DNA from 4 places in the Hydrogenophaga sp. SL48 genome. Region 3 is predicted to be linked to each of the others. Evidence: predicted binding sites of a transcription regulator. Region 3 holds the regulator's gene; each other region holds the start of a gene.

Region 1 (7,288 bases), 2.0 Mb from region 3:
AGCGATGGCGACCTTCATGCCACCGGTGTAGAAATGGCCGTCGAGCATGGCGTCGAGCAGCTGGCTGCGCTGGCGCCGGTACTTGGCCGGCACGGGCTTGCCCGAAAGCAACGAGAGGCGCTGCAGGAAACGGTCGTTGCAGGCCAGACCGGTCAGGCGCTCGAAGATCTCCAGCGGCGTGCCGGCGATGGTCTCCAGCGCCTCGGCGCCTTCGCGCGTCTGCTCGCCGATGCCCAGCGTGAAGGCCGAGGCGCCAGCGCTTCGGATCTGCTCCAGCGTCGTGCCACCCAGGGTGGTGCCGCGCCAGTCGGTCGCGATGTGGCCGTCGAGCGAGCCCGAGATGTCGGGCAACACGATGGGATTCAGGCCAAAGGCCTGGATGATCTCGCGCAGCTCGTCGATGTCGCTCGGCGTGAGGTGGCTGCCGGGCAGCAGCGTGACCTGGTGTGCCACCACCGGCAGCGGCTTGACCTGCGATTTCACGATGGCGGTGATGGCGTGTTTGAAGCCGTCTTCAAACGCGCCCACGTAGTCGGGCGTGGACACGTAAATGATTTCGGTGTCGGCCAGCTCGGGGTGGCGCTGGCGCGCGGTGACCAGGTAACCGTCGACGTCGTCGCCCTTGGTCTCGGTGAGGCCGGTGGAGCAGATCGCGATCACTTTGGGCGCGGCGCGCTTGCGGATGTTGAGCAGCGCCGCCTCGATGTTCTCGTAGCCGCCGAGGATGGCGGTGACCTCGTTCATGGCCGTGGTCTGCAGCGGGATCGCTTCCTTGAAGTGGCGCACCAGCAGCACCAGACCGAACGAGGTGCAACCCTGTGACCCGTGCATCACCGGCATGCAGGCGTCCAGCCCCAGGAACGCAAAGCTCGCGCCCAGCGGCTGGCTCATCTTGAGCGGGTTGACGGTGCAGGCTTTTTTGGATTCGACGACGCGGGCCATGGTGGTTTCCTGTGGGTTGCGTCAGGCGGGGATTTCTTCGGGCTCCAGGCCCATGGCCTTGGCCGCGATGCCGCTCAGGTGATCGGTCGTGACGGTCGGCGTCACGGCGCCCAGGCTCTCGCCGTCGTCACCCCAGGGCGCGGGGATGCGCACCTGCTGCCACACCGGGTTGAAGATCGCGCGGTGAATTTCGTGCACCAGCTCGACCATGCCCTCGTAGCCGCCGTAGGGGTGGTGGCGTTCCTGGTTGATGTCGAGCCAGGGCATGCGCGCCTTGAGCGCCACGAACTGCGAGCGGCCACCGCTGAGCATGATGTCGGCGCGCGCTTCCTTGAGCATCGCGTACATCTCGCGCGGCGTCATGTCGTCGATCATGTGGGCGTCGGCACCCTCCCCCATGATCTCCTTGATCTTTTCCTTGTCTTCCTTGGTGCTCTTCTTGACGCTGGTGCCGACGATCTCCATGCCGCCTTCCTGCAGCGCCGCCACCACCGACCAGGACTTCACACCGCCCGTGATCAGCAGCACGCGCTTGCCTTGCAGGCGCTGCTTGTATTCGGCGATGCGCTTGTAGGCTCGCGCTTCTTCCACCTCGATCAGGCGCTCGGTGCGTTCGATGAGTTCGGCATCGGCGCCCTGCTTCACCAGCAGGCTGGCGATCTGGCGCAGGGTCTCGCTCATGTCGCTGATGCCGTAGAACGAACCTTCGAAATACGGGATGCCGTAGCGCTGCTCCATCTTGGTCGCGATGTTGATCATCGACTTGGAGCACACCATCATGTTGACCTTGGCGCGGTGGGCGCTGGCGATCTGTTTGTAGCGGCCGTCGCCCGAGATGCACGAGAGGATGCGGATGCCCAGCGCGTCGAGCAGCGGCTTGACCTGCCACAGCTCGCCCACCAGGTTGTACTCGCCGATGATGTTGATGTCGTAGGGCGTGGTGAACTCCGGCTCGACGGTGCCGATGACGTAGTCGAGGATGGCCTCGGCGCCGAGCTTGTTGCCCAGGTTCTTGGGGCCGGCGAAGCCGGGCGCGTTGACCGGGATCACCGGCTTGCCGAACTTCTCGGCGGCGCGCTTGCACACGGCTTCGATGTCGTCACCGGTCAGCGCGGTCACGCAGGTCTGGTAGACGAAGACCGCGGGCGGGTCGTACTTTTCAATGATTTCGCGGATGGACTTGAACAGCCGCTTTTCACCGCCGTAGATCACGTCGAGCTCGTTGATGTCGGTGGTGAAGCCGCTGCGGTAGATGGTGGAGCCCGACGAGGCGCTGTGCCGGTTGTCCCAGGAGTTGCCTTCGCAGGCGATGGGGCCGTGCACGAGGTGGGCCACGTCGACCACCGGCTGCAGCGCGATCTTGGCGCCGTCGAAGGCGCAGCCACCGGCCGCGGCGCCGGGCGAGAGCTGCTTGGTGCAGCCCTTCTTGCGTTCCTTCTCGCTCTTGCCCTGGTTGATGTCGCAGCCGGGCTCCTCGAACACTTCAGCGATCTTGGCCTTGAGCGATACAGACATGGCGGACTCCAGACGGTGCAGAGGGTGGGTTGTGAGCCTCTTTGCAAGTTGGGTGCCAGGCCTTTTTCACCCTTTTCAGGTCGTTTTGCTCAGCGCAATGGCGGGTTTGAAGGGAATGTCGCGGGCGCTTTGCGACAGTGGTTCCTACCGACCCAGCGGCAGCTTCTCACCCGTGCGGTGCAAGGCAATCCAGCGCTCGAGTTCGGCCACGTGCTGCGCTTCCTCTTCCACAAACTCTTTCGCCAGCACCTTGATCTCGTGGTCGGTCGTGGTCTGCAGCACGTTGTCGTAAAACGCCAGGCCGGCGCTCTCGGCGTCGAGTGCCACCTGCAAGGCCTGCTCGATGCCGATGAAGGGGTCGGCGGCCCAGATGGCGGCGGCCTCGGGGCTTTCGATGTCGGGCCACTGGTAGTCGGCCTCGGCCAGCGTGGGCAGGTTGCGGTAACCGGCGCGCTCGCGCGCGTCGCCCAGGTGCAGCAGCGAGTAGTCGGCCAGCTGGCGGAACAGCTGGGCCACCTCGGTGTTGCCGGCCGTGCGCATGGCGTCGGCGAGCTGGCCGAAGCGCAGCGCGGCTTCGTTCTCCAGCTGGATGGTGTGGGCCAGAAATTCTTCTACGGATTCCATGATGTGTTCCTTCGGTCAAAAACCCAATTCAAACCAGACCGGCTCTTTGTGGCGCAGCTGGGCGATCAGTTCCAGGGTGGCCGGCACCAGGGCGTGGATGCCGTACCAGACTTCTTCGCGCCGTGGCTGGCCGTCGCTCTCCAGCAGGTCCTGCAGGCGGGCCCAGCCGTGCCAGTCGAGCTGAACCAGGCGCAGGCGCAGCGGCTCCGGCCAGTGCGCCAGCGTCTGCGCCATGCGCAGCAGATGCATCTCCACACAGGCCAGGGTGTTGGCGCTGGCGAACAGCTCGTCCTCGCCCTGCAGTTCAGCGAGCAGGCGCGCCATGACCTCGCCGCTGTTCTGCAGGATCAGGTATTGCATGCGGGCGATCATGGTGTGTGCAAGGAGAAAACCAGGGGTCTGGCAACAAGATGGAGAAGGTGGTTTCGGTGCACCCCGGCTTCACGGCCACGCGTCAGTCAGTTGTCGTCGGCCAGCACTTCCAGCGCCACCAGCTGTTCGTACAGCGCGCGCCGCGCGTGCCAGTGGTTTTTGCCGGCAATGCGCGGGTCGGCGCCTTCAAACGCGCCGATGGCGTCGCGGTCGCCGCGGTAGACGCAGGTGAGCCCGCCGCGTGCGGCCAGCGCGGCTTCGAACGCCGCGGCCTCGCTCACCGGCTCGGCGCTCAGCACGCCGCTGCCGAGCAGGTGGTCGGCGCGGTACAGGGCCGCGTCCCAGCCGTGGCTGTCGCCGAGCGCACAGATGGCCGGGTAGCGCTCGCGCGCGGTCGCGTCCACCGATTCGTGGCCGATGTCGCTGAGCAGTTCGCGCGCGCTCAGCGTGTCAAAAATTTCCCAGGGCTGCAGCGGATCGCCAGCCTCGACCTTGCGGGCGAAGTCGGCCTCGTCGTAGGCGAACCAGGCGCGCGGGGCGGCTTGTTCGGGCATTTCCACCACATAGATCATGGTCTTCTCCGTGGGCTGTGGGGGATCAGGGCCAGCTTCGTGTGCGCCCCGTTTTCAACGGGGTCTGTTCGTCCCGAGCGCCGTGGGCCCCGATGCCGTTCGCCCTGAGCTTGTCGAAGGGTTCTTCGTGCCGGTACCGCGCAAGGCTTCGACAAGCTCAGCCCGAACGGAGTTTGTGGCATCGAACGCACAGCGGTCTCACTCAACACCCTCGGAGGCCGTTTTCGCCCAGACGGCTTTTCGCAAGCGCTGCGTGATGCCAGCCGGGCTGGCATCGAACTGCCGCTGGGCAATCGACAAAGCGCCCTGAGCCACGGCCGCCTCAGGCAGGGTCAGGGGCAGGCGACCCGCCACATGGGTGGCACCTGGCACCGTCTTGGCAATCGCCTGGCGGTTCGGGTGCTCGTCCATGGCGATCAGGTTGTCGGCCTCGCGCACACCACCAAGACACACCCAGCCGTCGATCACCTCGACCTTGCGGCCGTCCTGCGTGGTCTTGATGTAGACCGCCTCAAGGGCCGTGCTGCCCGATCCATCGGGCGCCGGTGTTGTGGGGGTGGCGGGCGTGTTCATGGTCAGAACTTCACGACGATGTCTTCGTTGCGCACGATGAACTGGCAGGCCAGGCGCCACGGCGGCGGCAGGTCCTTGGTCTCGGCGTCGGCGATCTGCTGCGCCGTGATCTTGCCGGCCAGCTTCAACACGGTCTTCTCTTTTTCGGTCAGCGCCACGCCGTGCGGCGTGTTGCCCGACAGCACGGTCACCTGCAACTGGCAGGAGCCGCATTCACCGTTCTCGCACTCGAAATCCAGCGGAATGTTGTTGGCTTTCGCCACAGAGAGCAAGGTCTTGGTGTCACCCGCGATGGCATAGACCGTGAGGTCCTTCTTCATGCGCGGAGAACTGAATGTCACGTTGGCCATAGGGCACCTCTAGAAAGATAAAAACGCCGACCGAGACAGCACCAGACAAGCGAAGGGAAGCTCACCCAGGCCGCCGCGGAACGGGCTTCGCCCGGCCGCCAGCGGCGCCCCCTGGGGGGTGACGCCGAAGGCGGCGCGGGGGGACTCATTCACCGAATGATGTCGTAGCTGTAGTCCGTCTTGCCCGGAACAATCGTGTTCGCATCCAGGGCCTCAAAGAATTCGTCGAGCAGGGTGACCAGCACGCGCATGCCGCCGTCGTAACCCCAGGTGGGGAAACGGTGGTAGTGGTGGCGATCGAAGATCGGGAACACCATGCGCACCAGCGGGGTCTTGGTGTCGCGCTCCAGGTACTTGCCGTAGGTGTTGCCGATCAGGAAGTCGACCGGTTCCGTGAACAGCAGCGAACGCAGGTGCCACAGGTCGCGCTTGGGGTAGACCTTGCAGCCGGCGCCGTAAGGCGACGAGTCGAACAGCTCCTGCACCTTCTTGGCCCAGGTTTCGGTGCCGTTGGTGGCCAGCACGTGCGAGGGTTCGGCACCGAGTTCCAGCAGGAACTGGGCGTAACCAAGCATCTGGTCCGGGTCGCCGTAGAGGGCGTAGCGCTTGCCGTGCAGGTGGGCCTGGCTGTCGGCCATGGCGTCCACCAGTTCGCCGCGTTCCTTTTCCAGCTCGGCCGGGATCGGTTTGCCGGTCAGGCGCGAGATTTCCATCAGGAACTGGTCTGTGCCTGCCACACCGATGGGGGCGTTCAGCGTGATCACTTCCTGGCCGTGTTCGGCGATGAACTTGCTGGTCTTCTCGCAGCAGAATTCCTGGAACACTATTGTTGCCTTGGCGTGCAGGGCTGCAACCACTTCTTCTTTCGAGGTGCCACCGGCGTACATGCGGAACTCGCCGTCGGTGGGCGTGTTCCAGTTGCCGGACGGGTCGCAGATGATGTTCACCTGCACACCAAAAAGATCGAAGATGCGGCGGATTTCCTTCATGTTGCCGACGACGTAACCGTCGAAGCCACCGATGAAGTTGATGCTGTCGTTGGGCACGCGCACCAGGGGTTCGGTGGTCTTGGCCTTGCCGTCCCAGAAGTGGCGCAGGATGCCCAGCAGCGCGTTGTCGTAGCCGGTGATGTGGCTGCCGACGAAGGCCGGGGTGTGGGCGAACGGCACGTCGAACTCGTCGGGCACGCTGCCTTTTTGCTTGCTGGTCTTGATGAAGGCGTCCACGTCGTCACCGATCACTTCGGCCATGCAGGTGGTGGACACCGCGATCATGTCGGGCTTGTACAGGCTGTAGGCGTTGGCCAGGCCGTCGACCATGTTGTTCAGGCCACCGAACACCGCCGCGTCTTCCGTCATCGAAGAGCTCACGCAGGACGTGGGTTCCTTGAAGTGGCGGCTGAAGTGCGAGCGGTAGTAGGCCACGCAGCCCTGGCTGCCGTGCACGAAGCTCAGCGTCTTCTGGAAGCCGTTGGCGACGTACACGGCGCCCAGCGGCTGGCAGGCCTTGGCCGGGTTCACCGACAGCGAATCGCGGGCGAAGTTCTTCTGCTTGTAGTCTTCGGTCTTGGTCCACTCGACGATCTGCTTGACGGTGTCGTCGCTGTGGTTGAACTCGAATTCCGCTTTCTTGGTGCGGAAGATGTCCTGGTACTCGGGCTCACGGAACAGCAGTTCGTGGTCGAGGATCTTGTCGGCTGATTGGGGCATGGTGCTCTCCAGAGGATGTTGAGAATTCAAGGAGCGGGCGACCGGCACAAGCCAGGCCGCCCACGGTCTTTAGGCTGCTTTTTTCCAGGGGGCTTTTGTGAGACCCCAGATCGGAGAGCTGATCGCCATGTCCATGTCGCGGGCGAAGATGGCGAAGCCGTCGTAGCCGTGGTAGGGGCCGGAGTAGTCCCAGCTGTGCATCTGGCGGAACGGCACGCCCATCTTCTGGAACACGTACTTTTCCTTGATGCCCGAGCCGACCAGGTCGGGCTGCACCTGCTCGACGAACTTCTCGAACTCGTAGCCGGTCACGTCGTCATAGATCAGCGTGCCGTCTTTGACGTAGTGCGTGGTGCGCTGGTAGTCGTCGCCGTGGCCGAATTCGTAGCCGGTGCCGACCACGTCCATGCCCAGGTCTTCGTAGGCGCCGATCACGTGGCGCGGACGCAGACCGCCCACGAACAACATGACCTTCTTGCCCTGCAGACGCGGCTTGAACTTGTCGATCACGGCCTGCATCAGCGGCTTGTACTTGGCGATGACCTCTTCGGCCTTGGCCTTGATGCTGTCGTCGAAGTGGCTGGCGATCTCACGCAGGCTCTTCTCGATCATGGTCGGGCCGAAGAAGTTG
Region 2 (7,288 bases), 1.7 Mb from region 3:
AGGTGGCGATGGCCGGTTGACCGGTGCCGCTGCACAGATGGGCCATGGCGGGACGGCATGTTGTCCTACACGCACTTGCGGTGGCTTCCGATGAGCGCGCGCCGGGTGGATTCCTAGACTGAGCGCACTCGGTTGGTTAGCGCACAGACCCGCCGACGTCTTCCCCCCACGCTTGCGTGAACATTGAAAAGGAATCCCCATGAACAAGCACAACCTCAACCGCATGGCCCTGCTGGTGGCGTCGGTCACCCTGGCGTCTGCCGCCGCGGCCCAGACCGTCGACAACTGGACGAACGGCGGTGGCGACCTGGTCTGGCGCAACGGCAGCAACGAGCTGTGCTGGCGCAACAACCACTGGACACCGGCCACGGCCCACCCGGACTGCGACGGCGCCATCAAGCCGCTCCCGCCCGTGGCCGCCGCGCCGGCCCCCGCACCGGAACCTGCCCCCGCACCGGCCCCGGCACCGCCCGCTCCGGTGGTGGTGGCCCCCGCACCGGTGATGGCCATGACCCTTCAGGCAGGGACCCTGTTCGACTTCGACAAGTCGGTGATCAAGCCGGCCGGCAAGGCCGCCCTGGATGGCCTGGTCGCTGACATGGCCAAGGTCGACGTCGAGACCGTCATCGCCGTGGGCCACACCGACGCGATCGGCACCGACACCTACAACCGCTCGCTGTCCATTCGCCGCGTCGAGGCGGTCAAGGCCTACCTGGTGAGCAAAGGCGTGCCGGCCGACCGCATCAAGACCGAAGGCAAGGGCGAGTCGCAGCCGGTGGCGTCCAACCAGACCCGCGACGGTCGCGCCCAGAACCGCCGTGTGGAGATCGAGGTGGTGGGCACGCAGAAGCCTTGATGACCGAGGGCGGGTTGTCACGGTCCCGCCCACGAAATTCAGGCGGCCGCGCTGCCCTCCGCGAGCTTCACCACCGCCCACAGCACGCGGTTGGCTGGCGTGGGCACGCCGAGCGCCTCGCCGCGTCGAACCACCTGGCCGTTGAGGAAATCGATTTCGCTGGGCTTGCCGCGCATCAGGTCCTGCGCGGTGGATGAGAACTGGCTGGGCATGGTCTCGGCGATGCGGCGCACGGCGGCGTCCACGTCGCCGGGGAGGTTCACGCCGTCGGCCGCGGCCACGGCGCGGCACTCGGCGACCACGTCGCGCATCACGTCCCGCACGCCGGGGCGTTGCACCAGCTCGCCGTAGGGGATGCGGCCCACGGCCGAGAGCGCGTTGTAGGCGCAGTTGAGGATGAGCTTGGCCCAGAGCGCGCCGCGCACGTTGTCGCTGACCTCGGTGGGCACGCCGGCGGCGATGAGGGCCCGGGCCACCACGTCGCTGGTGGGCGAGGGCTCGATCACCAGTTCACCGCGCCCGTGGTGGCGCAGATGGCCGGGGCCGGCCATCTCGGTCGCCACGTAGACCACGGCGGCGGCCACGTCCACGCCCGGCAGCACCGCGCGCAGCCGCTCGGCGTTGTCCACGCCGTTCTGCAGGCAGAGCACCAGCGCGCCGGGTTGGAGATGCTCGCGCATCTGCGCACCGGCCGTTTCGGTGTCGGTTGACTTCACCGCGAACAGCACCAGGTCGGCATCGGCCACGGCGGACGCTTCGGTGCTCGCGGCCAGCGGCACCGCTTCATCGAAGCTGAGGGTCTGCATGCGCAGGCCATTGGCCTGGATGGCCTGCACGTGCTGCGGCCGACCGATCAAGGTGACACGGTGGCCGGCGCGGGCCAGCATGCCGCCGTAGAAGCAGCCGACGGCGCCAGCGCCTAGCACGGCAACGGAAAGGGAAGGGGATGTGGAAGCCATGTGTGATTTTAGGAACGCGCGGGCATGTGCGGCTTGCGGTTGGCATTGCACTTGCTAAAGTGGGTGCAGAGGCAGAGCGTTGCTCGGGCATGCGCGAAAGACGCTCAGCCTCTCAGGCCACGGGGCCGACACCGCGTCGGCTCCGGCGGGTTCGCCAGCGATGGCTGTTTCCAAGCTTCCAAGGTGTGCACATGTCTGCAGAAACCCCGTCGTCGGAATCCCCCGTGGCCGTGGCGCCTGCGTCGCCCAACACGCCGCACCCGCGCCACATCCGGCTCACCTCGCACTCCGGCGGGTTCGGCGCGCTGCCCATCGTGTGGGGCGCGGCCACCGCGCGCGAACGCGGGCCGGTGGTGGGCACCACGCTCAACGTGTCGAACCGCAACGTGATCGGCACCCACAGCGGCAGCTACAGCGTGTACCGCGCGCTGGCCGTGGCGGCGGGGGCGCTCAAGCGCGAGCACCGCGCCGACCTCACCAACACCGCGCCCACCGACATCATCGGCCCCTACCCGCAGTGGGCCGACCCCGGCAAGATCGTCAGCATGGACCCCTGGGGCGCGGTGATCGCCGACGCCTACGCCACCGAGCTGGAGGCGGGCTACGACATCCGCCCGACCATCGCCGTGACCAAGGCGCACGTGATCCTGCCCGAGGTGATCGACGCGCTGCAGAAGGGCCGCCTGAAGCCCGACGGGCAGTTCCTCACGGCGGGCGGCGCTGCCGTCGTCACCAAGGTGGCGGTGGAGCCGGTGTGGTACCTGCCAGGGGTTGCCAAGCGCTTTGGCTGCACCGAGGCGGTGTTGCGCCGCGTGCTGTTTGAAGAGACCGGCGGCATGTACCCCGAGCTGGTCACGCGCTCCGACCTGGAGGTGTTTCTGCCACCCATCGGCGGGCAGACGGTCTACATCTTCGGCAACCCGCGCGACCTGGCCGACGCGTCGGTGACGCTGACCGCCCGCGTGCACGACGAGTGCAACGGCTCCGACGTGTTTGGCTCCGACATCTGCACCTGCCGGCCCTACCTCACGCACGCCATCGAAGAGTGCATCCAGGGCGCGCAGCGCGGCGGTGTGGGGCTGGTGTCGTACTCGCGAAAGGAAGGCCGGGCGCTCGGCGAGGTGACCAAGTTCCTGGTCTACAACGCGCGCAAGCGCCAGGTGGGCGGCGACACGGCCGACCAGTATTTCGCGCGCACCGAGTGCGTGGCCGGTGTGCAGGACATGCGCTTCCAGGAGCTGATGCCCGACGTGCTGCACTGGCTGGGCATCACCAAGATCCACCGGCTGGTGTCGATGAGCAACATGAAGTACGACGCCATCACCGGCTCGGGCATCGAGGTCGGCGAACGCGTGAACATCCCGGACGAACTGATCCCCGCCGACGCGCGCGTGGAGATGGACGCCAAGATGGCGGCGGGTTACTTCACACCCGGCGTGGTGCCCGACGCCGACGAGCTGAAGATCGCCAAGGGCCGGGGGTTGTTGTGAGCGCCGCAGCACGGAGGGTGACCGAATGACCACCGACGCCCACACGGCCGCCGGCGCGGCCCACGCGCTGCGCTCCACCACCGCCGTGCGCGAGCGTTCGGGCCAGCTGCTGGCGCGTGCCCGCGCCGGCGAATCCGACTGCTTCACGGTCAACGACGGCGCGCTGGCGCTGGCCGCCAGCACCGTGGCCGAACTCACCCACGCTCGCTTCCCCGACGGCGGCATCCCGTACCACAGCCGCTGGCGGCACTTCGAGGCCGGCGGGGTGGACCGGGCGGGCCAGCTCGACGCGCTGCTCGGCCCGGTGGACGCCGCGACCCGTGCGCGCGCGCAGATCGACATGGCGCTGGTGAGCGTGTTGCTCGACGCCGGCGCGGGCCCGCGGTGGAGCTTCCGCGAGGCGGACAGTGGCCAGGGCTTCGCCCGCTCCGAGGGCCTGGGCGTGGCAAGTTTCCACGCCTTCACCTCGGGCCTGTTCTCCAGCGATCCGGCGCAGCCGCTGCGGGTGGACGCCGCCGGTCTGGCCGCGCTCACGGCGGCGCAGCTGGGGGCGGCGTTCCAGGTGGGCGACGACAACCCGCTGGTGGGCCTGGAGGGGCGGGCCGCGCTGCTGCGCCGCCTGGGCGCGGTGCTGAGTGCGCAGCCGTCGGTGTTTGGCGCGACGGGGCGGCCCGGTGGCCTGTTCGACGCGCTCACCGCGAACGGGGCGGGCACGGTGGCGGCGCACGCCATCCTGGTCCTGCTGCTGGACACACTCTCGGGCATCTGGCCGGCGCAGAACGCCATCGGCGAGCAAGCGCTGGGCGACTGCTGGCCGCACCCGGCCGTGGTGGGCGAAGGCCTCACCGCCGGCTGGGTGCCGTTCCACAAGCTCTCGCAGTGGCTCACCTATTCGCTGCTGGAGCCGTTTGAATGGGCGGGCGTGCGCGTGACCGGGCTCGATGCGTTGACCGGACTGCCCGAGTACCGCAACGGCGGCCTGCTGATCGACGCGGGTGTGCTGCGCCCGCTGCCCGCCGACTGGGCCACCCGGCCCTGGCAGGCGGGCGATCCCTTCATCGTCGAGTGGCGCGCGCTCACCGTGGCCCTGCTCGACGAACTCGCGCCGCTGGTGCGCACCGAGCTGGGCCTGAGCGCCGAACAGATGCCACTGGCCTGCGTGCTCGAAGGCGGCACCTGGGCCGCGGGCCGCCTGCTCGCCCAGCGGCTGCGCGACGGCCTGCCGCCGCTGAACATCGTGAGCGACGGCACCGTCTTCTAGTCTTCCCCCACAACAACACAAGGCACAAACATGAGCAACGTCCACCTCATCGACCACCCGCTGGTGCAGCACAAGCTCACGCTGATGCGCCGCAAGGACGCGAGCACCAACAGCTTCCGCCGCCTGCTCAACGAGCTGTCCCTGCTCATGACCTACGAGGTCACGCGCGACATGCCGATGCAGGACATTGAAATCGAGACGCCGCTGGAGACCATGACCGCCAAGGTCATCGACGGCAAGAAGCTGGTGTTCGTGTCCATCCTGCGCGCGGGCAACGGCATCCTGGAGGGCATGCTCAACGTCGTGCCGGGTGCGCGCGTGGGCCACATCGGCCTCTACCGAGACCCCAAGACGCTGACCGCGGTGGAGTACTACTTCAAGATGCCGTCCGACATGCCCGAGCGCGACGTGATCGTGGTGGACCCGATGCTGGCCACCGGCAACTCGGCCATCGCCGCCATCGATCGGCTCAAGGAGACCCGGCCGAAGTCCATCAAGTTCGTCTGCCTGCTGACCTGCCCCGAGGGCGTGGCCGCGCTGCAGAAGGCCCACCCCGACGTGCCGATCTACACAGCGGCCATCGACCGCCAGCTCAACGAACACGGCTACATCCTGCCCGGCCTCGGCGATGCGGGCGACCGCATCTTCGGCACGCAGTGACACCGCCCATCCTTGAACGACCCGCGCCCCACCGGAGACCGACCCCATGCCCGACCTGCAGACCCTGCTGATGTTCGCCACCGCCTCGCTCGCGCTGGCGGTGATTCCCGGCCCCACCATGCTGCTGGCCCTCTCCAACGGCATGGCGGGCGGCATGCGCCGCGCGGGCTGGGGCATCGCGGGGGCCACGCTGGGCAGCGGCATCGTGATCGCGGTGGTGGCCGTGGGCCTGGGCTCGCTGCTGGCGGCGTCGGCCTGGCTGTTCGAGGCGGTGCGCGCGGTGGGCGTGCTCTACCTGCTGTGGCTGGCGGTGCAGCTGTGGCGCAGCCCGCCGCTGGACCTGCAGGCCGCCCTGGCCGAGGTGCCGGGTCGTCAGGCCCTGGGCCGCGCCGCTTTTCTGCGCAGCCTCACGGTGGCGCTGTCCAACCCCAAGGCCCTGCTGTTCTTTGCGGCCTTCCTGCCGCAGTTCGTGGACCCGGCATTGCCGGTGGTGGCGCAGTATGCGGCGCTGGGCGCGCTGTTCGTGGTCATCGACGCCGGGGTGATGGTGGCCTACGCCGTCGCCGGGCGGCAGGCGGTGCGCTGGTTGTCGCAGGCCGGTCTGCGCTGGCTGCACCGCGGCTGCGCCGTGGGCATGGGCTTGCTGGCCGCCTTGCTGGCGGGTTACCGCCGCCACGCCCCCTGACCGGGACCGCCCATGCTCGACCTGCTCATCACCCAGGCCAGTCTGCCCGACGGCCGCACCGGCATGTCGGTCGCGGTGCGGGGCGGCCGCATCGTTGAGGTGCGCGAGGGGCTGCAAGCGCCGGCCCACCAGACGCTGGACGCCGCCGGCCAGTTGCTCTCGCCGCCGTTCTGCGACCCACATTTCCACATGGACGCGACGCTGAGCTACGGCCTGCCGCGCGTGAACCAGAGCGGCACGCTGCTGGAGGGCATCGCGCTCTGGGGTGAGCTCAAGCCGCTGCTGACCGAAGAAGCCCTGGTTCAGCGCGCGCTGACCTACTGCGACTGGGCGGTGGCCAAGGGCCTGCTCGCCATCCGCAGCCATGTGGACACCAGCGACCCCAGCCTGCTGCCGGTGCGCGCGATGCTGGAGGTGAAGCGCCGTGTGGCGCCGTACCTCGACCTGCAGCTGGTGGCGTTCCCGCAAGACGGCGTGCTGCGCGCGAAAGGCGGCCTCGACAACCTGAAACGCGCGTTGGGTCTGGGCGTCGACGTGGTGGGCGGCATCCCGCACTTCGAGCGCACCATGAGTGAGGGTGCGGCCAGCGTGAAGCTGCTGTGTGAGCTCGCCGCCGAGCGTGGCCTGCCGGTGGACATGCACTGCGACGAGAGCGACGACCCGCTCTCGCGCCACATCGAGACGCTGGCCTTCGAGACCCAGCGCCTGGGTCTGCAGGGCCGCGTCAACGGCTCGCACCTCACCTCCATGCACAGCATGGACAACTACTACGTGAGCAAGCTGATCCCGCTGATCGCCGAAGCCGGCGTGAGCGCGGTCGCCAACCCGCTGATCAACATCACCCTGCAGGGCCGGCACGACAGCTACCCCAAGCGCCGCGGCATGACGCGCGTGCCCGAGCTCATGGCCGCCGGGGTCACGGTCGCTTTCGGCCACGACTGCGTGATGGACCCCTGGTATTCGCTGGGCAGCGGCGACATGCTGGAGGTGGCGCACATGGGCCTGCACGTGGCGCAGATGACCAGCCAGGCCGGCATGCGCCAGTGCTTCGATGCGGTGACGGTCAACGCCGCGAAGGTGATGGGGTTGGGTGGCCACGGCATCGAAGCCGGGAAGGACGCGAGCTTCGTGCTGCTGCAGGCGCGCGACCCCATCGAGGCGATCCGCCTGCGGGCCACGCGCCTGAAGGTGTGGCGCAAAGGGCAACTGCTGTCGGAGATGGCGCCTGCGTCTGCGCGCCTGAACCTGCCGGGCCGGCCCGGTTTCACCACGTTCGCCCGGTAGGGACGGCAGAGCGCACCCGCGGCAGGTGCATTGGCCTTGGTCTGGGCGCTGGCGCACAGAAGACAGGGCTGACATCGCTCAAGCTTCTTGGTC
Region 3 (7,288 bases):
GTGCACCGCGAGTTCTATTACAACGACGCGGGCGTGCAGATCGGCACCCTGGCCCATTCCACGCAACTGCGTGTCAACGGCTTCAAGCCGGGTGACGAATGCTGGCCGACCGACCCCGAGAACCCGGCCAGCAAGGGGTTCTACAACGGCGACTACATCCAGGACATCGCCAACGATTTCCTGGCGAAGAAGACCGTCAAGTCCGACGACCGCGAGTTCACCGCCAGCGGCGACGCGCAAGACCTCGACGGCATGCGCCAGTTCGCGGTGGCCTACCTGCGCCACGAGCAGGACCTGGACCTGCAGGCCTTTGCCGTCAAGTTCGACCACTACTACCTGGAGTCCAGCCTGTACACCAGCGGCCGCGTGGACGCGACGGTGAAGAAACTCGTGGACGCCGGCAAAACCTACGAGCTCGACGGCGCGCTGTGGCTCAAGTCCACCGAGTACGGCGACGACAAGGACCGCGTCATGCGCAAGGGCGACGGCACCTACACCTACTTCGTGCCCGACGTGGCCTACCACATCGCCAAGTGGGAGCGCGGTTTCACCAAGGTCATCAACATCCAGGGCACCGACCACCACGGCACCATTGCGCGCGTGCGCGCCGGCTTGCAGGCCGCTGGCGTGGGCATCCCCCAGGGCTACCCCGACTACGTGCTGCACACCATGGTGCGTGTGGTGCGCGGCGGCGAAGAGGTGAAGATCAGCAAGCGCGCCGGCAGCTACGTGACCCTGCGCGACCTGATCGAATGGACCAGCAAGGACGCGGTGCGTTTCTTCCTGCTCAGCCGCAAGCCCGACACCGAATACACCTTCGACGTTGACCTGGCCGTGCAGAAGAACAACGACAACCCGGTGTATTACGTGCAGTACGCCCACGCGCGCATCTGCTCCGTGCTCGCGGCCTGGGGCGGCGATGTGGCGACGCTGAAGGACGTGGACCTCGCGCCGCTGGACAGCCCGGCGGCACAGGCGCTCATGCTGTTGCTGGCCAAGTACCCGGCCATGCTCAGCGACGCCGCACGCGACTTCGCGCCGCACGACGTGACCTTCTACCTGCGCGAACTGGCCGCGAGTTACCACAGCTACTACGACGCCGAGCGCATCCTGGTGGACGACGAGGCCGTGAAAAAGGCCCGTCTGGCGCTGGTCGCTGCCACCGCGCAGGTATTGCACAATGGTTTGGCGGTGCTCGGCGTGAGCGCACCGCAAAAGATGTGAATTGAAAGCACCCATGAAACTTCAAGCTACGCAGGCGAGAAAGCACCACGGCGGCACCCTCACGGGTTTCGTGGTCGGCCTGCTCGTCGGTCTGGGCGTGGCCCTGTCGGTGGCGGTGTACGTCACCCGCGTGCCCGTGCCGTTCGTGGACCGGGGCGTGTCGCGCAAACCGGCGCAGGACGCGGCCGAGGCCGAACGCAACAAGGGCTGGAACCCGAACGCTGGCCTGGCGGGCAAACCCGCGCCGTTGCCTGAGCCCCCTGTGGCGCCGCAGCCGTCCACCCCCGAGCAGACGCCACCCGACAAGGACGCGAGCGCCACCAAGACCGATCCGGCCAAACCCGGCGCCACCAAACCCGCCGATGCGGCCACGGCCAAGCCCGAAGCCGATCCGCTGGGTGATCTCATGAAGTCCAAGACCGGGGCTGCCGCCGACCCGGCTGCGGCGGGCGCCGATCCGTTCGCGTATTTCGTCCAGGCCGGGGCCTTCAGGTCACCCGAAGAGGCGCAGGCCCAGAAGGCGCGCCTGGCGATGCTGGGCATGGACGCCAGCGTCAGCGAGCGCGAGCAGGCGGGGCGCACCGTCTACCGTGTGCGCATGGGCCCCTTCGGCCAGAAGTCGATGGCCGACGCCACCCGCGAGCAGCTGGAGGTCAACGGGGTGGAGGCCGCGCTGGTGCGCGTGCAACGCTGACGCTGGTGCTGCCGGCTCACGGAACTTTTCGCTTTGGACACAGCCCCAACACACCCTTTCAAGGAGTTTGACCACATGGACCGTCGAGTTTTTTCCCGCAGCCTGTTCTCTGTCGGCGCCGCCGCAGCGGCCGGCATGAGTTTGACGCCCGCGCTCGCCCAGCGCGTCGCGTTCCAGGAGGGCAAGGACTTTGTGCGCCTGGCCAAGCCCGCGCTGACCGAATCGCCCGCAGGGCAGGTCGAGGTGGTGGAGTTCTTTGCCTACAGCTGCATCCACTGCTTCAACTTCGAGCCGGTCTTCAACGAATGGGTCAAACGCAAACCGGCCCACGTCAACGTGCGTCGCATGCCGGTGGCCTTCAACCAGAACTTCGTGCCGATGCAGCGCCTGTATTTCACGCTGGAAGCCATGGGCCTGGTCGACAAGCTGCACGAGAAGGTGTTCAAGGCGATCCACGAAGAGCGCCTGCCGCTGACCACCGCACCGGCCATCCTGGCCTGGGTGGAAAAGCAGGGCGTGAACCGCGACCAGTTCACCGGCATCTTCAACGGTGCCGCGGCCAAGCTGGGTGAAAAGGCGATCGGTCTTCAGGACGCCTACCAGGTCGAAGGCACGCCCGCACTGGGCGTCGCCGGGCGCTTCTACGTGGGCGGCCAGGGTCCACGCACCCTGCTGGTCGCCGACACGCTGATCGCCGAGGTTCGCAAGGGCTGAGCTTTTCGGTCCACGCGCACAAGGCCCGCTGTCTGCGGGCCTTGTGCTTTCAGGTGGGGAACAAACTCACGCCGAGGCAGCGAAACGTGTTTTGCACCGCTACAATGAATGCAAGATTTGTGCCCTCCCCAAAGCCATGCCCCAACACACCACGCCCCACCGTCCTTCTGCCTGGTTGTTTGTCGCGGTCCTCGCGCTGACGCTGTCCTCCGCTGCCCGGGCGGAAAAAGCCGACAAAGACAAACCCATGAACGTGGAGGCCGACGCCCTGCGCTACGAAGACACGCGCCAGACCAGCGTGTTCACGGGCAACGTCGTGCTGACCAAGGGCACCATCGTCATGCGCGGCGCCAAGATGGATGTGCGTCAGGATCCCCAGGGCAGCCAGTACGGTCTGCTGGTGGGCACCCCAGAGAAGCCCGGGTTCTTTCGCCAGAAGCGTGAGGGACTGGACGAGTGGATCGAAGGGGAGGGAGATCGCATCGAATACGACAGCAAGGCCGAAACCGTGCTGTTCACCGGACGGGCCGTGTTGCGGCGTTACCGTGGCACCCAGCTCAACGACGAAAGCGTGGGCAGCCAGATCCTCTACAACAGCCTGACCGAGGTGTTCACGGTCAAGGGTGGCGACACCAACCGAACCGCCGCCAACCCGACCGGCCGCGTGCGCGCCATGCTCACGCCGATTCCGGACGCACCGGCCGCCAATGTGCCCGCGCCTGTGCCCACCGATCCAGCCAAGCTGCGTCCCAGCAGCAAGATCACCGAGCCTCGCAAGTGACGGGGACCGTCTCCAGCCCACAGGGTGGGATGGCGTCGAACAGCCGCCTGGAAGTTCGGGGTCTCAAGAAGTCCTATGGCAGCCGCAAGGTGGTCAAGGACGTGTCGCTGTCGGTGGACAAGGGCGAGGTCGTGGGGCTGCTCGGCCCCAACGGCGCGGGGAAAACCACCTCGTTCTACATGATCGTGGGCCTGCTGCGCGCGGACGGCGGTGAGATTCTGCTCGACGGACGGCGCATCGAATCCCTGCCCATCCACCGCCGTGCCCGCCTCGGCCTGGGGTACCTGCCGCAAGAAGCGTCGATCTTCCGCAAACTCACGGTCGCGCAGAACGTGCGCGCCGTGCTGGAGCTGCAGCACGGGCCTGACGGCCAGCCGCTGCGTGAATCCGAGATCAACAGCCGGCTCGACGAACTGCTCAAGGACCTGCGGGTGGACCACCTGCGCGACTCGCCCGCGCCGTCCTTGTCGGGCGGCGAGCGCCGGCGCGTCGAGATCGCGCGTGCGCTGGCCACGCGGCCCCGCTTCATCCTGCTCGACGAACCCTTCGCCGGCATCGACCCGATCGCGGTGCTGGAGATCCAGCACATCATCGGTTTTCTGAAGGCGCGCGGCATCGGCGTGCTGATCACCGACCACAACGTGCGCGAAACGCTGGGCATCTGCGACCACGCGTTCATCATCAGCGACGGCCACGTGCTGGCCAGCGGCACGTCCGCCGAGATCGTCGAAAACGCCGAGGTGCGCCGCGTGTACCTCGGCGAAAACTTCCGCATGTGAGCATGACCCCCACGCTCCTCACTTCGTGTGGTTCGCTGCCCCCCAAGGGGGCTGATTCGCCTTGGGGCGGCCCGGCGGCGAATCGTTTTTCCGAGCAAGCGGGACAGGCCCTGTGAAACAAGGTCTGTCGCTGCGCGTCTCGCAGCACCTCGCACTCACCCCCCAGCTGCAGCAGTCGATCCGGCTGCTTCAGCTGTCCACGCTGGAGATGGCCCAGGAGGTCGAGCAGATGCTCGACGAAAACCCGTTCCTGGAACGCGGCGAAGAAACGGCCGAGCGCGAAGACTTTGGCCTGGCGCAGACCGATGCGCCGGTCAGCGTGGCCGAGCAGATCGCCGACGCGGCCTCGCCCGTGGATGAATTCCCGGTGGCTGCCACCGAGTTCGACAGCCGCGTGTCCAGCACCGACAGCGCGCCGTCCGAGAGCGCACCCGCCGACGATCTGGAAAGCCGGCTCGAAGGCGCCAGCCCGGTCGAAGAGAGCTGGGAAGGCGACGGCACCGTCGAAATGGCGCCCGATGACAGCGAGTGGGGCGGCGACGCCCCGGCGCGCAACAACAGCTCCTCCGGCGAAGACGACGAAACCGCCAGCGCGGCCGATCTGGCGCGTGTGCCCGTGAGCCTGCAGGACCACCTGCACGAGCAGGCGCGCTGCCTGCGCCTCTCCGACGAAGACCGCGCCGCCCTGTATTTCCTGATCGAGTCGCTCAACGACGACGGGTACCTCGAAGACCGCATGACCGACCTGGCGCGGGCCTGGTGGCAGCTGTCGGCCTCGCCCGTGTCCCACGCCGAGCCGGCGTTCGAGGTCATCGAGGCCATTGAGGGCCGCCTCAACACCGCGCTGCAATGGCTGCAGCAGATGGAGCCTGCCGGTGTCGGCGCGCGCGACCTGGGCGAATGCCTGCGCCTGCAGATCCTGGAGATGCGCAATTCGCCGGCCGCCCGCGCGGCGCTCGCCATCTGTGGCCAGCCGCTGGAGCTGATGGCCAAGCGCGATGTGAAGCGCCTTTGCGGCCTCTGCAGCCTGGACGACGAGACGGTGCGCTCGGGGCTGTCGCTGATTGCACGGCTGGAACCCAAGCCGGGCCGCCGCTTCGTGGACGTGGAGCGCAACGTGGTCGTGCCCGACGTGATCGTCACGCGCGCCGGTCGCGGCTTCAAGGTGTCGCTCAATGCCGAGGTCATGCCGCGCCTGCGCGTGCACGACGTCTACGCCAACGCCATGCGCGGCAACCGCGGGGGCCGTGACAACGGCGGCGAGGCCGGTCACGCTGCCATGCAGCAGCGCCTGCAGGAAGCGCGCTGGTTCATCAAGAACATCCAGCAGCGCTTCGACACCATCCTGCGCGTCTCCAGCGCCATCGTCGAGCGCCAGCGCAACTTCTTCATGCACGGCGAACTCGCCATGCGCCCGCTGGTGCTGCGCGAGATCGCCGACGAGCTGGGCCTGCACGAATCCACCATCAGCCGCGTGACCACCGCCAAGTACATGTCCACGCCGTTCGGCACCTACGAGCTGAAGTATTTCTTCGGCTCCAGCCTCGGCACCGAGACCGGTGGCAACGCGTCGAGCACCGCGGTGCGTGCGCTGCTCAAGCAGTTCATCGCGGCCGAAGAGGCGGCCAAGCCGCTCTCCGACAACCAGCTTTCCGACCTGCTCAAGGAGCAGGGCATCGAGTGCGCGCGCCGCACCGTGGCCAAGTACCGCGAAGCGCTGCGCATCGCGCCGGCGAATTTGCGCAAGGCGCTGTGAACACCCCCTGCGCCGCTTCGCGTCTCCCCCCTCAAGGGGGGCCGCACCCGCGGCTTGGCAAAGCCAGTTCCGTGGTGCGTGCTGGAAACGGGCGCGCGTGATCGCCACCTGCGGACGCACCCGCGCTCAACATCTGTACTTCCTGTGAACCAACTCAAACTCTTCCTCCCCTGCGCCGCCGGCGTCGAGGACATGCTGGCCGACGAGGTGCAGCGCATCACCAGCGAGCCGCTGGCCTTCAAGGCGCGTGGCGGTGTGGGCGTCAAGGCCTCGTGGCGCGATGCCATGCGCCTGAACCTGCACAGCCGACTCTCTCAACGGGTCTTGGTGCAGCTGTGGCACGGCGGCTACCGCAGCGAGCAGGACTTGTACAACGCGGCTGGCGAGATCGCCTGGGAAATCTGGTTCACGCCGAAGCAGACCATCAAGGTCGAGATCACGGCGCAGCACAGCCCGCTCACCAGCCTCAACTTCGCTGCACTGAAGATCAAGGACGCGATCTGCGACCGCTTCCGCGACAAACGCGGCGAACGCCCCAGCGTGGACACCACCTGGCCCGACGTGCGCATCTACGCCCACCTCACCACCGAAGAGCTCACGCTCTACATCGACACCTCGGGCGAGCCGCTGTTCAAGCGCGGCTGGCGCGAAGACAAGGGCGACGCGCCGCTGAAGGAAACCCTGGCCGCGGCCATGATCGCCGCCACCGGCTGGAACGGCGGCGCCGCCGACTCGCTGGACGCCATCACCCCGCTGTACGACCCATGCTGCGGCAGCGGCACGGTGGTGATCGAGGCCGCGCAGATCGCGCTCAACATCCCGCCGGGCATGTTGCGCCGCTTCGCGTTTGAAAAGATGCTGCCCTTCCAGCCCCACGTGTGGACCGCCATCCAGGACGAAGCCGAGCGCGGCATGCGCGACTGGCCCGAGGGCCACGCGCCCATCGTGTTCGGCAGCGACGTGTCGTTCCGCATGGTCGATTTCGCGCAGCGCAACGCCGAGCGCGCGGGCGTGGCCCAGGCGGTGGAGTTGCGCGGCGGCGACGCGCTGCAGCGCATGCCGCCCACGCAGACGCCGGGCCTGATGCTGCTCAACCCGCCGTATGGCGAGCGCATCGCCGCAGCCGGTGTGGCGGGTGAGAATGCGAGCGCCCGTGCCCAGCGCATGGAGCCGCGCGCCCCGCGCGTCTTCACCGCCGGCAAGGCCGCGCCCCCCGCACCCGGGCTGGGCCGCGAGAGCGCGCAGATGAGCGACGGCGGCGACGGCAGCGAGTTCTTCCAGCAGCTCGCCGCCCACTGGAAAAGCCACTACGCCGGCTGGAGCGCCTGGCTGCTCACGCC
Region 4 (7,288 bases), 2.2 Mb from region 3:
CTTCGAGGGCACGTCGGCCACACCCCAGAGCGCGGCCACCTCGGCGCGGTGCACGGGGTTGGCCATGTCACGGTGCGCGCTCAGCAGGTTGGCGAGGCCACCCACTTCACGCCCGCCCATGGCGTTGGGCTGGCCGGTCAGGCTGAAGGGGCCGGCGCCGGGTTTGCCGATCTGGCCGGTGGCCAGGTGCAGGTTGATGAGCGTGGCATTTTTCGCCGTGCCGCTGCTGCTCTGGTTCAGGCCCTGGCAGTAGAGGCTGAGCGTGGCGGGCGAGGTGGCGAACCACTGTGCCGCCGTGAACAGGTCTTCCTTGGGCACGCCGCACACCTGTGCCACGTGTTCGGGCGTGCACTCGCGCACCAGCGCCTTCAGCTCGTCGAAGCCGGTGGTGTGCGCGGCGATGTAGCCGGCGTTGATCCAGCCTTCCCACAACATGATGTGCAGCAGGCCGTGGAACAGCATCACGTCGCTGCCCGGTTGCAGCGGCAGGAACAGGTCGGCCAGTTCGGCGGTGTCGGTGCGGCGCGGGTCGGCCACGATCACCTTCATCGCCGGGTTCTTTTTCTTCGCTTCTTCGATGCGGCGGAACAGCACCGGGTGCGCATAGGCCGCGTTGCTGCCGACGATGAACAGGCAGGCGGCGTGGTTCACGTCGTCGTAGCAGGCGGGCGGCGCGTCGGCGCCCAGCGTGGCCTTGTAGCCCGCCACCGCGCTGCTCATGCACAGGCGCGAGTTGGTGTCCACGTTGTTGGTGCCGATCAGGCCCTTGGCCAGCTTGTTGAAGACGTAGTAGTCCTCGGTCAGCAGCTGGCCGCTGATGTAGAAGCCCACCGCATCGGGGCCGTGTTCGGTGATGGTTTTGGCGAAGCGGTCGGTGGCCAGGCTCAGCGCCGCGTCCCAGTCCAGCGGTGTGGGCGCGGCCTTGCGCGCCAGGCGCTGCAGCGGCTGCAGCAGGCGGGTCTGGCGCGTCAGCTCCGGCGTGGCCGTGAGGTGCAGCGTCGTGCCCTTGGTGCACAGCTTGCCGAAGTTGGCCGGGTGGTCCGGGTCACCGCGCACGCCGGTGATCTGCTGCCCCTGGCTTTCGATGAGCACGCCACAGCCCACACCACAGTAGGGGCAGGTAGATCGGGTGATGGACGTGCTCATGGTCATGCGCAGGTGTCAGCCGCAGCGCCGGGCCGCCCCAAGCCAGGCTGCGCCCCCTCGGGGGGCAGCGACCCGCGCAGCGGCGGAGCGTGGGGGTCATCGTTCTTGCGTCGTGCCGGGCCGGCGATGGGGCGGGTTTCGTCCAGCGCCTGCGTGGCCAGTTCGTTGGCGTCCAGGAACACCTGGCCGTCTTCCACCTTCACCGCAAATTTCGGCGTGCAGCCTTCGTCGGGCGCGGCGGCCTGGCCGGTGCACAGGCCGATGGTCCAGTTGTGCAGCGGGCAGGCCACGCTGGTGCCGAACACGATGCCTTGCGACAGCGGGCCGCCCTTGTGCGGGCAGCGGTCGAGCAGGGCGAACACCTCGTCCTGGTCGTTGCGGAACACGGCGACATCGAGGCCCTGGTCGCGCGCCACGCGGCGCGAGCCGAGCACGGGGATGTCTTCAACGCGGCAGATGGCTTTCCATGGGTTCATGTCAGGGTCCTCAGGTTTTGATGGCGGCGAACAGACCGGTCACCCGGTCCATCACGCTCAGCAGGTTTTCACTCGTCACGAACACGTCGGACAAAGGTTTGGGGGACGCTCCAGCGCTCTGCATGCGCTGCAGGGCCTGGTCGAAGAAGAACCACTGACCGTCGGCCAGCTTCAGTTCGTCGCGGATGCGGTCGGTCGCCTCGGGGGCCTTGCGCAGCAGGTCCATGGCACTCAGAAACTCGGTGCGGGCCTTGCCAATCTCGGTGGCCGCGGTCGATGCATCGACCGGCAGCGTGGCGGCGAAGTAGAACTTGGCCATGCGCTGCGAGAGCATGCGCTGACGGCCGGCCACGTTGACCAGCTTGCCCACCGGGCGGCCGGAGGCGGCTTCGTACTGCTCCGTGCCCTGGTGCGCCAGCGCCAGCACGCGGGCATCGGCCTGCAGCACGGCGGCCGCGCCCGGCTTGCCCGGCGTCACGCCCACGAGCGCGGTCTTGTAGTCGCTCCAGGCGCCTTCGAGCTTCACGTAGGTGTCGCGGATGTCGTTCGATGGTGCGTAGGCCTTGAGCTCCACGAGCTGGCGGTCGAACAGGGCCATCGACTTGTCGAGCACCCCCTGCGCGGCGGCGCTTTCGGTCTTGTGCACCAGCGCCAGCCAGGCCTTGCCCATGCGCTGGCTCAGCATGCGCTGGCGGCCTGCCTTGTTGATGGCATCCCCTAGGTCATTGACCTGGGCATGCACACTCAGCAGGGGCAGACCCACTGCGGCAACGATCAGCGTGCGACGGTTCAACAGATTGGTTTTCATGGTGCAGCTTTCAAAAAAAGACGCCAGTGTCCTGAAGAGCGCCATTCTCAAAAATGCAGTAGTTGAAGAATTTCATGGATTGCCGTGGTCAGTGCTCACAGATTGATGTACATCAACCTCCGCTCAGGCGTTCACTGCCGCAAACTGGCGGGTATCGACCTGGGCTTCCTTGAAGTCGAACCACGGATCGGGCTCGCCGTCGAGCGCGAACTGCAGGCGCTCCCACAGCGCCTTGCGGCCGGCGGCGTCGTCGAGGATGCGCTTTTTCACGTAGTCCAGGCCCACGCGGTTGACGTAGTGCACCGTGCGCTCCAGGTACCAGCCTTCCTGGCGGTACAGCTCGCAGAAGGCGCCGGTGTACTCCATCACCTCCTCGGCGGTTTTCACCTTCACCAGGAAGTGCGCCACCTCGGTCTTGATGCCGCCGTTGCCGGCGATGTACATCTCCCAGCCCGAGTCGACGCCGATCACGCCCACGTCCTTGATGCCGGCCTCGGCGCAGTTGCGCGGGCAGCCCGACACGGCGAACTTCACCTTGTGTGGCGCGTACATGCGCCACATCGCGCGCTCCAGGTCCTTGCCCATCTGGGTCGAGTCCTGCGTGCCCATGCGGCACCACTCGCTGCCCACACAGGTCTTCACCGTGCGCAGGGCCTTGGCGTAGGCGTGGCCCGAGGGCATGCCGATGTCTTTCCAGACGTTGACCAGGTCTTCCTTCTTCACGCCCAGCAGGTCGATGCGTTGTCCGCCGGTGACCTTGACGGTGGGGATCTTGTACTTGTCCACCGCGTCGGCGATGCGGCGCAGCTCGTCGGCCGTGGTCTCGCCGCCCCACATGCGCGGGATCACCGAGTACGTACCGTCTTTCTGGATGTTGGCGTGCGAGCGCTCGTTGATGTAGCGGCTCTGCGGATCGTCCTTCGCCTCCTTGGGCCAGGTGCTGATCAGGTAGTAGTTGATGGCCGGGCGGCAGCTCGCGCAGCCGTTGGGCGTCTTCCAGCCCAGGTGCGAGAACACCGCAGCGGTGGTCAGCAGCTTGCTGCCGTCGGCCAGCGGCGTGCGGATCGCTTCGCGCACCGCTTCGTGGCCGTGGTCGGTGCAACCGCACATGGCCTTGAGCTTGGGCGTGGCCGAGTAGTCGCCGCCGGCGGTGAACATGAGAATCTGCTCGACCAGGCCGGTGCACGAGCCGCACGACGCGCTGGCCTTGGTGTGCTTCTTGACCTCGTCCAGGGTGAACAGGCCCTTGTCGCGGATCGCCTTGCAGATGGTGCCCTTGGTCACGCCGTTGCAGCCGCAGACCTCGTCGCTGTCCTTCATGGCGGCGGCCTTGTTCTGGCCCTGGTGGCCCACGTCGCCGATGTTGCTCTCGCCAAACATCAGCTTGTCGCGGATGTCGGCCACGCTGCGGCCGTCGCGCAGCAGCTTGAAGTACCAGCTGCCGTCCACCGTGTCGCCGTAGAGGCAGGCGCCGATCAGCTTGTCGCCCTGGATCACCAGCTTCTTGTAGACACCGCCCGAGGGGTCGCTCATCACGATCTCTTCGGTGTCGTCGCCGCCGGTGAAGTTGCCGGCGCTGAAGAGGTCGATGCCCGTGACCTTGAGCTTGGTCGAGGTGAGCGAGCCGGTGTAGCGGCCGATGCCGAACTCGGCCAAGTGCGTGGCCAGCACCTTGCCCTGTTCGAACAGCGGCGCCACCAGGCCGTAGGCGATGCCGCGGTGCGCCGCGCATTCGCCCACCGCGTAGATGCGTGCGTCGGTCATGGTCTGCATGGTGTCGCTCACCACGATGCCCTTGTTCACGTGCAGGCGCATGCTTTCGGCCAGCGCCGTGTTGGGGCGGATGCCCACGGCCATCACCAGCAGGTCGGCCGGCAGCTCGGTGCCGTCCTTGAAGCGGATGGCTTTCACGCGGCCGCCCTTGCCGCCGTCCTGGTCGCCCACCAGCTCCTGCGTCTGCGCGCCGATCAGGAACTTCATGCCGCGCTCTTCCAGCGAGGCCTGCAGCATCTTGCCGGCCACGTCGTCGAGCTGGCGCTCCATCAGCCAGGGCGCCACGTGCACCACGCTCACTGTCATGCCGCGCTTCATCAGGCCGTTGGCCGCTTCCAGGCCCAGCAGGCCGCCGCCGATGACCACCGCGTGTTTGTAGGTCTTGGCGGCGTCGATCATGGCCTGGGTGTCGGCGATGTCGCGGTAGGCCAGCACGCCCTCCAGGTCCTTGCCGGGGATGGGCAGGATGAAGGGGTTGGAGCCGGTGGCCATGATCAGGCGGTCGTACTCGGCCGACACCTTCTCGCCGCCGGGGCCGACCGCGTGCACGATGCGCTTGATGCGGTCCACCTCGGTCACCTTGAAACCCGCGTGCAGGGTGATGCCGTGGTCGGTGTACCAGGACCAGTCGTTCAGCACGATCTCTTCCAGCGTCTGCTCACCGGCGAGCACCGGCGAGAGCAGGATGCGGTTGTAGTTGGGGTGGGGCTCCGCGCCAAACACGGTGATGTCGTAGAACTCGGGCGCGATCTTCAACAGCTCTTCGAGCGTGCGCACACCGGCCATGCCGTTGCCCACCATCACCAATTTGGATTTCTTCATTGCGGCTACTCCAGTTGCGGATCACTTGGGTTGGGTGCATGCGGTGTGCGAGCGCGATCACGCGCAGGCGCCGTGGCACCAGGGAAGGTCAGAGGAAAAGGGTTTCAATGGCCGTTGGCCAAGGCCAGGCTTGCCAAGTTGCAAGTCCGGTATCACGCTGCACACGTCGTTGTATGCAGAGCCCCGACGCTGCGGTCGGGGTCGAGCGCTTCGTCACGCTCACCACGAACAATGCAAAAGCTGTGCCATATGATCCGGCGCTGGCCGGGACGGCACCGCGGGGTGCCGTGTGCAGCGGGCGCGCGCCTTGCATGGAACCCGGTGTGGCTGCTTCAAGTCCTTGATTCATATGACATCTGTGCTGGTTTTTCTGGCGGGTCCCCAGGGCTCGACCCCGTTGGTGAACGACCTCGCGTCCGTGGGCGCCGAGGTGGTGGCGGTGCAGGGCGCCGGCAGCAATTTGGTGCGGGAGGTGGTGCGCCATGCACCAGACATGGTGGTGGCCAACCTGCCCCTGCCCGATGAGGCGTGGTTCGAGGCCTGCAAGGCCCTGGCTTCGGTGGCGCCTTGCCCGGTGCTGGTGTTCACCGCCGACGGCGACGCCGCCCACATCGAGCGCGCGGTGGCCTCGGGCGTGCACGCCTGGGTGGTCAACGGCTACGGCGCCCAGCGCCTGCGCCCGCTCATGCAGCTCGCGCAAGCGCGCTTCAAACGCGAGCAGGCCCTGCTCGAAGAGCTGCGCGACGTGTCCACCCGCTTCGAGGAGCGCAAGGCCGTGGAGCGCGCCAAGGGCATCCTCATGAGTGCGCGCCAGGTGTCGGACGACGCGGCCTTCGAGATCCTGCGCACCGCCTCCATGCACAGCAACCAGCGCCTCGGGCAGGTGGCGCAGCACATCATCCAGTCGGCCCACTTCGCCGAGGGGGTCAACCGCGCCGGGCAACTGCGCATGCTCTCGCAGCGCCTCGTCAAACACTGGCTGCTGCGGCTGGCGGGCGTGCAGGCCGCGCACCACCTGGCGCTGCAGGCCGATTCGGCCGGGCGCATCGACGCCAACCTGGCCCTGCTCGGCAAAAACCTCTCACAACCCACCTTCGGCGACCTGCTCGCGCAGGTGGTGGCCACCTGGAAGGCGCTGAAGAAGGCGCTGAAGGCCGAGCCCGCGCCCGATCAGCTCGCGCCCATCAACGCGCTGGCCGAGCGCCTGCTGCAGGACGCCGAGCGCCTGACCGCCAGCCTGGAGAGCGCGGGCAGCGTGGCCCCGCTGCGCATGCTCAACATGGCCGGGCGCCAGCGCATGCTCTCGCAGCGTTTCGCCAAGGCGGCCTTGCTCGGCGTGCTGGAGACGGCCGAACAACCGCAGCACCAGGCCGACGGGGAGGCCGCGCGCCAGGCGTTCGAGCAGGGCCTGGCCTACCTGAACGGCCTGCCGCTCTCCACGCCCGAGATCCGCCGCACGCTGGAGTCCGCCGCGCAGGGCTGGCAGCAGGTGGTGGCCGGCGCCGACCACGTGCGCCGCCCGGCCGGGCGCGACCGCCTGCTGCGCCTCGAAGGCCTGGCGGCGGCCAGCGAAAGCCTGCTGGACGACTTTGAGCAACTCTCGGCGCAATACGAACGCAGCATGCAAATGCTCATGGGGTAGACAGGACGCCCCCTGCGCCGCGCTTGCAGCGCGTCACCCCCCACTGGGGGGCGACACCAGCCGTCCGGCAAAGCCGGCCCGGCGGTGTCCCTGGGTTGGCGCGGCTTCATGCACACGGACTCACGCTCCGGCTGCATTGAAGGGTTGCACCAAGTTTGGGCACTTTTCTTGCTAACGTTGGTGCATGGCTTTTCAACTTGACATCGGCTTTGTGTGCCAGACCGGCCGCAAGGCATCCAACGAGGACTTCTGCGCCGCCATGCTGCCGCCAGAGGGCCAGGAAGACATGGGCTCCATCGTCGCCATCGCCGACGGCGTGAGCACCGGCGGCATGGGCGGCGAGGCGGCGCAGACGACGGTCACCAGCCTGGTGCGCAGTTACCACGACACGCCCGAAACCTGGGACACCACGGTCGCGCTCGATCGCATCATTGGTGCACAGAACACCTGGCTCGCCGGCATCAACCGCCGCCGCCAGCCCGCCATGGGCCTGACCACGCTCACCGCGCTGGTGCTGCGCGGCCAGTCGTACACCGTGGCCCATGTGGGCGATTCGCGTTGTTACCTGCTGCGCGAGGGCCAGATGGTGTTGCTCACGCACGACCACGTCGTCAACCACCC

What was found. The regulator sigma-54, encoded in region 3, starts transcription at its own class of promoters, with help from an activator protein. The targets are predictions, from matches to a motif close to TGGCANGNAANCTGCTTT.
Region 1: a site for sigma-54 is predicted at 2,498-2,515, ahead of nifE (nitrogenase iron-molybdenum cofactor biosynthesis protein NifE). Genes of this name have one in related genera too.
Region 2: a site for sigma-54 is predicted at 1,856-1,873, ahead of IM738_RS15955 (GTP cyclohydrolase II). Genes of this name have one in related genera too.
Region 4: a site for sigma-54 is predicted at 5,256-5,273, ahead of nirB (nitrite reductase large subunit NirB). Genes of this name have one in related genera too.

The regions. Positions count from the first base shown of each region.
Region 1 is NZ_CP063400.1:1,617,818-1,625,105, reverse strand. Features, by position in the region: gene nifN (nitrogenase iron-molybdenum cofactor biosynthesis protein NifN) at 1-942, opposite strand, end outside; gene nifE (nitrogenase iron-molybdenum cofactor biosynthesis protein NifE) at 964-2,457, opposite strand; gene IM738_RS07845 (ferritin-like domain-containing protein) at 2,602-3,081, opposite strand; gene IM738_RS07840 (hypothetical protein) at 3,097-3,441, opposite strand; gene IM738_RS07835 (hypothetical protein) at 3,540-4,025, opposite strand; gene IM738_RS07830 (hypothetical protein) at 4,224-4,598, opposite strand; gene IM738_RS07825 (2Fe-2S iron-sulfur cluster-binding protein) at 4,601-4,948, opposite strand; gene nifK (nitrogenase molybdenum-iron protein subunit beta) at 5,098-6,657, opposite strand; gene nifD (nitrogenase molybdenum-iron protein alpha chain) at 6,727-7,288, opposite strand, start outside.
Region 2 is NZ_CP063400.1:3,363,588-3,370,875, reverse strand. Features, by position in the region: gene IM738_RS15970 (sodium-dependent bicarbonate transport family permease) at 1-20, shown strand, start outside; gene ompA (outer membrane protein OmpA) at 200-856, shown strand; gene IM738_RS15960 (ketopantoate reductase family protein) at 895-1,815, opposite strand; gene IM738_RS15955 (GTP cyclohydrolase II) at 2,007-3,305, shown strand; gene IM738_RS15950 (URC4/urg3 family protein) at 3,331-4,566, shown strand; gene upp (uracil phosphoribosyltransferase) at 4,597-5,226, shown strand; gene IM738_RS15940 (LysE family translocator) at 5,273-5,911, shown strand; gene IM738_RS15935 (amidohydrolase family protein) at 5,924-7,195, shown strand.
Region 3 is NZ_CP063400.1:5,096,831-5,104,118, forward strand. Features, by position in the region: gene argS (arginine--tRNA ligase) at 1-1,224, shown strand, start outside; gene IM738_RS24270 (SPOR domain-containing protein) at 1,238-1,918, shown strand; gene IM738_RS24275 (thiol:disulfide interchange protein DsbA/DsbL) at 1,994-2,632, shown strand; gene lptA (lipopolysaccharide transport periplasmic protein LptA) at 2,769-3,413, shown strand; gene lptB (LPS export ABC transporter ATP-binding protein) at 3,443-4,192, shown strand; gene rpoN (RNA polymerase factor sigma-54) at 4,305-5,948, shown strand; gene IM738_RS24295 (THUMP domain-containing class I SAM-dependent RNA methyltransferase) at 6,093-7,288, shown strand, end outside.
Region 4 is NZ_CP063400.1:2,914,804-2,922,091, reverse strand. Features, by position in the region: gene IM738_RS13810 (nitrate reductase) at 1-1,152, opposite strand, end outside; partial or broken gene nirD (nitrite reductase small subunit NirD) at 1,254-1,622, opposite strand; gene IM738_RS13800 (type IV pili methyl-accepting chemotaxis transducer N-terminal domain-containing protein) at 1,633-2,415, opposite strand; gene nirB (nitrite reductase large subunit NirB) at 2,554-5,025, opposite strand; gene IM738_RS13790 (type IV pili methyl-accepting chemotaxis transducer N-terminal domain-containing protein) at 5,375-6,667, shown strand; gene IM738_RS13785 (bifunctional protein-serine/threonine kinase/phosphatase) at 6,852-7,288, shown strand, end outside.